Regions from separate parts of the Pseudomonas sp. MAFF 730105 genome, predicted to be linked through region 4. Evidence: predicted binding sites of a transcription regulator. Region 4 holds the regulator's gene; each other region holds the start of a gene.

Region 1 (2,192 bases), 1.4 Mb from region 4:
TGGGTGCTTTCGCTGGCCAGGGTACGAATCACTTCAACCGCTTGGTCGATGGTCTGGGAAAGACGGTCGATCTGCTGCAAGCTACCATCGATGTTGACTTGGCCCTGCTGGGCCTGGGACTCGGCGTCGCGCATTTCACTGGCGGCATGTTCGGCGTTCTTGGCCACATCCTGGACGCCATAGGTCACTTCGTTGATCGCCGTGGCCACCAACTCCATCTGCTGCGATTGCTGTTGGCTGCGCTCCTGGGCCTGGGCGGCGTCGCTGCCCAATTCGCTGGACGATTGCCCCAGGGCGCTGGCAGAAACCTGCAGCTGGCTCACCACCTCGCGCAGCTTGGTCGTGAACGCGTTGAAGTGGCGCGCCAGTTGGGTGACTTCATCCTGGCCATGGGTGTCGAGGGTGCGGGTCAGGTCGCTTTCACCGCTGGCAATGTTGGCCATCGCGTTCACCGTCTCTTGCAGGGGCCGCACGATGCTGCGCACGATCAGGGTCAACAGCAGGCTCATGATCAGTGCGATCGTCAGGCCCACCAGCGAGGCCTTGATCAGTTGGGCCAGGAACTCGGCCTGTACGTCATCCACGTATACGCCCGAACCGATGATCCAGCCCCAGGGTTCGAACAGTTTGACGTAGGACGTCTTGCCGACCGGTGCCTCGGCGCCCGGTTTCGGCCATAGATAGTTCACCATCCCGGCACCCTTGGCCTTGGCGATGATGACCATCTCGTTGAACAGTGCGAAACCGTTCGGGTCGCGGATCGCCGAGAGGTTCTGGCCCTCTAGCTTCGGGTTGGTCGGGTGCATGATCATGACCGGGGTCAGGTCATTGATCCAGAAATAGTCGGTTTCGTTATAGCGCAGGCCACGCACGGCACTGAGGGCCTGTTTCTGGGCGGCTTCGCGGGTCAGGGTGCCGGCGGTTTCCAGGCCATGGTAGTAGCTCAGCACGCCGCTGGCGGTCTGGACCACATGCTGGGTTTTCTGCACCTTGGCCTGATAGAGATCGCTGTGGATCTGTTTCAGCATCAGGGCACCCAGCGTGAATACCATCAAGATGGCCACGACGAGGATGAGCCACAAGCGTCGGCTGATCGACACATTGCGCAAGCTATTCATACGCTGTCACTCCAGTTTCTTGTTCTTGTCATCCACGGCCGGTGGATTGCCCCCTGGGCCATAACGCGTCGGCGTTATGAGGGCTTGTCTGATAGGATTTCGGCCTCGCGGCGCAAAACCTGAGCCTGCCTTTGATTTTTCATTGGTTTTTTGGGCTATGGCGCAGTTATCGTGCACCCGCTGCTCGTAAGGGCATGACTCTTGATTATCGATGAGGTCCTGCTGACAGGGCCTTTCTTGGGGGATGAATGGATTTGTGGACTGCCTTTCAGGCACTGATTCTTGGCATTGTAGAAGGTCTGACGGAATTCCTGCCGATTTCCAGCACGGGGCACCAGATCGTTGTCGCCGACTTGCTCGGGTTCGGTGGGGAACGGGCCATGGCGTTCAACATCATCATCCAGTTGGGGGCGATCCTGGCAGTGGTCTGGGAATTCCGGCGCAAGATCTTCGATGTTGTGTTGGGTTTGCCCACCCAACCCAGTGCCCGGCGGTTTACCGCCAACCTGTTGATCGCCTTCCTGCCAGCCGTGGTGCTGGGCGTGCTGTTTGCGGATCTGATCCACGAATACCTGTTCAACCCGATCACCGTGGCCGCCGCGCTGGTGGTGGGTGGTTTCATCATGCTGTGGGCCGAACAGCGCCAGCATGAAGTACACGCCGAAACGGTGGACGACATCACCTGGAAAGATGCAATCAAGGTCGGTCTGGCCCAGTGCCTGGCGATGATTCCCGGCACCTCCCGTTCCGGCTCGACCATCATCGGCGGGTTGCTGTTCGGCCTGTCGCGCAAGACCGCGACCGAGTTCTCCTTCTTCCTGGCCATGCCGACCATGGTCGGTGCGGCTGTCTACTCGGGCTACAAATACCGCGCGCTTTTCGTACCGGCGGACTTCCCGGTGTTTGCCATCGGTTTCGTCACCGCGTTCATCTTCGCCATGATCGCCGTCAAGGGGTTGCTGCGGTTCATCGCCAACCACAGCTATGCGGTGTTCGCCTGGTATCGGATCGTGTTCGGCTTGTTGATCCTGGCGACCTGGCAATTCGGTTGGGTCGACTGGACAAGCGCCCGGC
Region 2 (2,192 bases), 1.5 Mb from region 4:
CCATGGTCAGCAGCGGTTGCATCAGCACGCGGATCAACATGCCCAGCAGGGTGATGATGAACACCACGGCAATGATCATGGCGACCAGCGCCGAGGTACGGAACTCGCTGAGCATGGCCAGCGCGGTGTCCTTGTCGAGTACCAGTGCCACGTACCAGTCGGCGCCCGGCACGCCGTTGACCCGGGTGAACGAGATGAATTGGGTCTTGCCGTCGAGTTCGACTTCTTTCATGCCCGGGCTGACCTGCGGTGCCCCGTTGGGGTAGGCCTCGGCCAGGGTCTTGAGGATGCGTTTGCTGTCGGGATGGATCAGGATCTTGCCATCGGCGCTGACGATGAAAGCATGGCCGTGGCCGCCGAAGTTCAGCGAGTTGATGATGGTGCTGATGCTCGACAGGTCGATGTCCGCACCCGCCACGCCGATCATCTGGTTCTGTCGCTGTACCGGGGTCGCGACGGTGATGACCAGTTTGCCCGACGAGGCGGCAATGTAGGGTTCGGTAACGATGGTTTGCTGTGCGCTGTTGGCGGCCTTGTACCAGCCACGGGCGCGAGGATCGTAGTCGGCGGCGCGATTGCCGGCCGGCACGGAGAACATTACACCGTCGACGCCACCGAAGTAGCTGAGCTGGAAGTTGCCAGTATAGGCGGGCAGGTCGATGGCTCGCTTGAGGCTGGCAGCGCTGTTGCCGTCCACGGCGATCTGCTGGGCCAGCGATTGGAGTAATTGGATACGACCGTCGACCCACGTCTGGATATTACGGCTGGTCAGGTTGCCGAGTTCCTGCATGGAAGTTTCGGTGCTGTTGCGCAGGCTTTGACGCTGACGATAGTCGTTGAACAGGATGAAACAGGCGAACGCAACGGCTACCACAAGGGCTGCGGCCAGCAGGATTTTGTGGCTGAATTTCATGTTTCTGGTCATTAAGAACGCTACCGCATAGGAGCTGGTCAGGAAGGGGCGTCAATTTGCCATAAGGCAGGGTTTCGCGCTGTTCTTTTATCGGCCTGAGAGCGCCGGGATTCAGGCGTCAACGAGGTAAAACCGACGAAATGCACGACGGCATCACAAACTTGTTGATTTACCGACGAACTACCTGCTTTTACTCCAATAAATACCGGGTTGCGCGGGGAACCAGATAGGGGTTTTCTCTTCTAAGCTTCAGGTTGGCACCCTGCCACCTCCCTTCCGCTCCAGGAGTTTCACGATGTCCCTGCGATCTATCGCGTTGTTGTCTTTGTGCGTCTTGTTGACCGCATGCAGCAAGGTCAACCAGGAAAACTATTCGAAGCTGTCAGCCGGCATGTCCAAGGCCGAAGTCGAGACGTTACTGGGGAAACCGACCGACTGTTCGGGCGCGCTCGGCATGTCCAGTTGCACCTGGGGCGATCAGAAAAGCTTTATCAGCGTGCAGTATGCCGGTGAGAAGGTGTTGATGTTTTCCGGCCAAGGCCTGAAGTAAACCGGGGCCACGTGCCCGCGGGAGAAAAATAATGATGCGGTTATTGTTAGTGCTTTTGGCTGGCCTGGTATTGGCCGGCTGTGCCACTTCTGGCGAAGACCCGTTGGCGCCCAAGACCGTCAACAGCGTCAATCTCAAGCGTTACCAAGGGACCTGGTACGAGTTGGCTCGCCTGCCAATGTATTTCCAGCGCAACTGCGCACAATCGGAAGCCCATTACACCCTCAAGCCTGACGGCAACATGGGGGTGTTCAATCGCTGCCTGACCTCTGACTGGAAGTGGGAAGAAGCCAAGGGCACCGCTACGCCACAGGTGCCGGGCAAGACCGACAAGCTCTGGGTCGAGTTCGACACCTGGGTCTCGCGGATCCTGCCGGGTGTATCGAAGGGACAATATTGGGTGTTGTACGTCAGCGATGACTACAAGACCGCCATTGTCGGCGACCCTAGCCGGCGCTACATGTGGTTGTTGTCCCGTACGCCGACGGTCAACAGTGTGGTGCGCGAAGAACTGCTGAGCAAGGCACGCCAGCAGGGCTATGACACGACACGACTGATCTGGCGCGCCTCGGATCGGCAGATGGCCAAGACGTCGGACTGACGGCCAGGAAATAACCCTGTGGGAGCGAGCCAGCTCGCGATGACGGGCCTTCATTCAACATCTCTGTTGAATGTGGAGGCCTCATCGCGAGCAGGCTCGCTCCCACAAGGGGGATTTGCGGTCAGCCT
Region 3 (2,192 bases), 1.4 Mb from region 4:
CCGCCGGGTATACGGCGATCACTACGTTTCGCCAGACGTCTACGTGCCCCACATGATCTGCCAGCACAATCAGCATCGACATTGGTTTTCCATGGTTGCCGTGATGGAGGACCGGGTGGTGGGCCACGCGGCGTTGTGCCGACCGGTCGCGAACCGGGAGGATGCGGAACTGGCACTGGTGGCAGTGGACCCGGCACGGCAAGGCAGCCAGATCGCTACCCGCCTGGGCCGGCTACTCCTGGAGCGCTGTAACGACCTCGGTCTCGTCAGGCTGTCCATCAAACAGGTCACCAGCCACCTCTACAGCCAACGATTGGCGCAACGACTCGGTTTCCATGATGTCGGGCTGATGCCCGACTACGTGCCCTCGCCGTTCGCCGCGGCCCAGGCCGAGACGATTGTGATCGGCTGCCAGATGATGGGCGAGCATCAGCGGCCTTTGCCGCAGGTGCACTGGCCTGCCTCGTGCCAATGGTTGATGACTCCCTTGGCAGCGCAATTTGGCACCACCGTCGACGATGCACCGGCCTCGATGCAGCCACTGCAGATCAGCTCACTACCCGGGCGTATCGACGTGGTCGCTGGTCACATGAGCCGGCATCTGGCCAGGCAACTGCAACGCTTGCCGGCCCACTGGTCGATCTCGGTACGACTCGGACTGCGTCGACAGTTCCCCGAGGATTATCGACGGTTGATGGCTGCCGGCTTCATTTTTACCGGCATGGTGCCCGTCGAAGGCGAGCTGCACTGGCAGGCGCTGTTTCACCGTGGCGCGCTGGCTCGCCAGCTCGACCTGCATGCCAGGCCGATGCAACGACTGCACGATGAGCTGCAGGCCCATACACAGACCTGGAGAGGCACGCGGTCCAGCTCGGCGGCGTGACGGGAGGCGGGCGACGAACGGTACCCCGCGCCAAGCGTCCGACATTCAAGCGCTATGGCGAGGGGCCGATACAGATAAGTCTACCGCCCCGAAAGACGCCTTCGAGCAAGGAACTGTCCAATGCCCTCATTCCGCACTATTCAGGCTCGCTACACGCTGTTCCTGGTCCTATTCATCCTGGTGTTGTCCATCCTGACGGTCGTGGGCATCAGTTATCTGGTGGCGCCCAAGCTGCGCCAGACCGAGGAGCAAGTGGCGCTCAACCGCATCGGCGAAGTCGCGGAGCAGATCCAGGGCGAGCTGAACAAAGTACAGGCCCAGCAACGCAGCATCACCCAGACCATTCCGTTGCTCGACAGCGATGCCATCGACAAGGTACTTCCAGGTCTGGTGGACCAATACGGCGAACCGAAAGTCTTCGGTGGCGGGATCTGGCCGCTGCCCAACCAGCGCGCCGAAGGACGCAACAAGTTCAGCACGTTCTGGCACCGCGATAGCTCTGGCAAGCTGGTGGTCAATACGTTCTGGAACAGCGACGCCGCACCAAACTATTACGAGCAGCCCTGGCACAAGGGCGGCATGGCCACCCCGCCCGGCAAATGCGCCTGGGCCGCCGCCTATAAAGATGACGCCAGCGCCGAACCGCGCACCAACTGCGCCATGGCCATCCAGAAAAACGGCGTTCCTTATGGCGTCTCCACCATTGACGTGACCCTGGGGTTCTTCAATGACCTGGTGGCGCGCAAGGAAGCCGACCTGAACGCCGAGATGCTGATTGTCGAAGGCGACGGCAAGATCATCAGCAACAGCTCGCGCATCAGCGGTCCGATCGTGCTCAAGAATGTCAGCGAACTGGCCGCCGCCTCGCCCTTTGCCGCTCAGGTCAAGGCAGGCCTGGCTCACCGTGATCAACCGTTGCAGCGGGTCGAGTTCGACAACAAGGGCGAAGCCAGCACGTTCTTCATGCGCCCCATCGAAGGCACGCCCTGGTTCCTCGCCACCGCCTTGCCAACCCGCCTGATCACCGCCCAGCGCGATGACGTACTGAATACCCTCAGTCTGCTGCAAATCCCGATGGTCATCCTGTTGGTGCTGATGCAGTTGTACGCCATCCGCCAACTGACCGGCCGCATGAAGATACTCAAGGGCAACATCGACGCGCTGTCCACCGGCGATGCCGACCTGACCCGACGCATCACCATCCGTGCCGAGGACGAGCTGGGAGCAATTGGTCATTCGGTCAACCGCTTCATCGTTTATCTGCAAGATATGATCGGCGAAGTCACCCAAGCCACTGGCGCCATGGCAT
Region 4 (2,192 bases):
CCAAGCAGGTTGGCTGAGGTAATCATGAATATTTTTTGTACCTACATCGATGGTCTGCCAGGCAATGTTCCGTATGTGAACGCGCAGCCAGTAATGTGGCCTCCGTCTAAGTAAGACAGGTAAAGAACGAACATGGGCAGCATGCATCCCGTACAGGTGATCGCGGTGACCGGCGGCAAAGGTGGCGTCGGCAAGACTAACGTGTCAGTGAACTTGTCCCTGGCTCTGGCAGAGCTTGGCCGACGGGTCATGCTGCTGGACGCCGACCTGGGCCTGGCGAACGTGGACGTGCTGCTGGGGCTCACACCCAAACGCACGCTGGCGGACGTGATCGAAGGCCGCTGCGAACTGCGTGATGTGTTGTTGCAGGGGCCGGGCGGGATTCGTATCGTGCCGGCCGCCTCCGGCACCCAGAGCATGGTTCATCTGACCCCGGCCCAGCACGCCGGTCTCATCCAGGCATTCAGCGACATTGGCGACAACCTCGATGTGCTGGTGATCGACACGGCGGCGGGTATCGGTGATTCGGTCGTCAGTTTCGTGCGTGCCGCCCAGGAAGTGCTGCTGGTGGTCTGCGACGAGCCCACCTCCATCACCGACGCCTATGCCCTGATCAAGCTCTTGAACCGTGACTACGGCATGAACCGCTTCCGCGTCCTGGCCAACATGGCCCAGAGCCCGCAGGAAGGGCGCAACCTGTTCGCCAAGTTGACCAAGGTCACCGATCGCTTCCTGGACGTTGCCCTGCAATACGTCGGCGCCGTGCCGTACGACGAGAGCGTGCGCAAGGCTGTCCAGAAGCAACGTGCCGTCTATGAAGCTTTTCCCCGTTCCAAATGCGCGCTGGCATTCAAGGCGATCGCCCAGAAGGTCGATACCTGGCCACTGCCGGCCAACCCTCGTGGGCATCTGGAGTTTTTCGTCGAGCGTCTCGTGCAACAAACAGCAGGGCCCGTGTTATGACAGCCAGCGGTTACAACCACCTCTACAAAAAATCGGCACGGGACGCCCAGTACGAGTTGATCGAGCGTTACGCGCCCCTGGTCAAGCGCATCGCCTATCACTTGCTGGCGCGGTTGCCGGCCAGTGTCCAGGTTGAAGACCTGATCCAGGCGGGCATGATCGGACTGCTCGAAGTGGCGAACAAATACGACGCGAGCAAGGGCGCCAGTTTCGAGACGTACGCCGGCATTCGCATTCGTGGCGCGATGCTCGACGAAGTCCGCAAGGGCGACTGGGCACCCCGTTCGGTGCACCGTAATACCCGCATGGTCAGTGACGCCATTCGCGCTATCGAAGCGAAAACCGGGCGAGACGCTAAAGATCATGAGGTTGCGGCCGAACTCCAGTTGAGTCTCGATGATTATTACGGGATTTTGAACGATACCTTGGGCAGCCGCCTGTTCAGTTTCGACGACCTGTTGCAGGACGGCGATCATGAAGGGCTGCACGAGGATGGCGCGAGTACTCACATGGAGCCTGCGCGTGATCTGGAAGACGAACGTTTCCAGAGCGCGCTGGCCGATGCGATTGCCAATTTGCCGGAGCGTGAGCGACTGGTCTTGGCGCTGTACTACGACGAAGAGCTGAACCTCAAGGAAATCGGTGAAGTCCTGGGGGTCAGCGAATCGCGGGTCAGTCAGTTACACAGCCAGTGCGCCGCCCGTTTGCGGGGGCGTTTGGGGGAGTGGCGAGCGCGCTGACAATCGGTGCGGGGAGGTTGCGAGCAGGGTTTGCGTGGCACGTGTTGCGCAGTCTCGATCCGTTGTGTCCCGGGCCGTTGTCGAATGCTGTACCGGATTGATTGAAATGGCGCGTTCAGGTGCTGCACGCGTTTAAGACTGCTTGGAGGTCGAATTGGACAAGAACATGAAAATCCTCATTGTTGATGACTTTTCAACGATGCGGCGGATCATAAAAAACCTGTTGCGTGACCTTGGGTTCACCAACACGGTCGAGGCCGACGATGGCACTACTGCCATCCCGGTTCTCAACAGCGGGAGCATCGACTTTCTGGTGACTGACTGGAACATGCCTGGCATGACCGGTATCGATTTGCTGCGCCATGTGCGCGCCGATGAAAAACTCAAGCACCTCCCGGTGCTGATGGTCACCGCCGAAGCCAAGCGCGAGCAGATCATCGAAGCGGCCCAAGCCGGCGTGAACGGCTATGTGGTCAAACCCTTCACGGC

Evidence for each region. The regulator FliA, encoded in region 4, starts transcription of late flagellar genes. The targets are predictions, from matches to a motif close to CTAAAGTTTNNNNNNNNNNNGCCGNTAA.
Region 1: PCOSP_RS14495 (methyl-accepting chemotaxis protein) is a predicted target of FliA. The motif match lies at 1,215-1,242, and genes of this name have one in related genera.
Region 2: PCOSP_RS01770 (methyl-accepting chemotaxis protein) is a predicted target of FliA. The motif match lies at 1,001-1,028, and genes of this name have one in related genera.
Region 3: PCOSP_RS14315 (methyl-accepting chemotaxis protein) is a predicted target of FliA. The motif match lies at 928-955, and genes of this name have one in related genera.

What each region holds. Positions count from the first base shown of each region.
Region 1 is NZ_AP018438.1:3,293,172-3,295,363, forward strand. Features, by position in the region: gene PCOSP_RS14495 (methyl-accepting chemotaxis protein) at 1-1,118, opposite strand, end outside; gene PCOSP_RS14500 (undecaprenyl-diphosphate phosphatase) at 1,367-2,192, shown strand, end outside.
Region 2 is NZ_AP018438.1:397,838-400,029, forward strand. Features, by position in the region: gene PCOSP_RS01770 (methyl-accepting chemotaxis protein) at 1-925, opposite strand, end outside; gene PCOSP_RS01775 (outer membrane protein assembly factor BamE domain-containing protein) at 1,209-1,463, shown strand; gene PCOSP_RS01780 (lipocalin family protein) at 1,495-2,064, shown strand; gene PCOSP_RS01785 (formimidoylglutamate deiminase) at 2,186-2,192, opposite strand, start outside.
Region 3 is NZ_AP018438.1:3,252,397-3,254,588, reverse strand. Features, by position in the region: gene PCOSP_RS14320 (GNAT family N-acetyltransferase) at 1-883, shown strand, start outside; gene PCOSP_RS14315 (methyl-accepting chemotaxis protein) at 1,004-2,192, shown strand, end outside.
Region 4 is NZ_AP018438.1:1,901,915-1,904,106, forward strand. Features, by position in the region: gene flhF (flagellar biosynthesis protein FlhF) at 1-17, shown strand, start outside; gene fleN (flagellar synthesis regulator FleN) at 133-963, shown strand; gene fliA (RNA polymerase sigma factor FliA) at 960-1,703, shown strand; gene PCOSP_RS08490 (chemotaxis response regulator CheY) at 1,870-2,192, shown strand, end outside.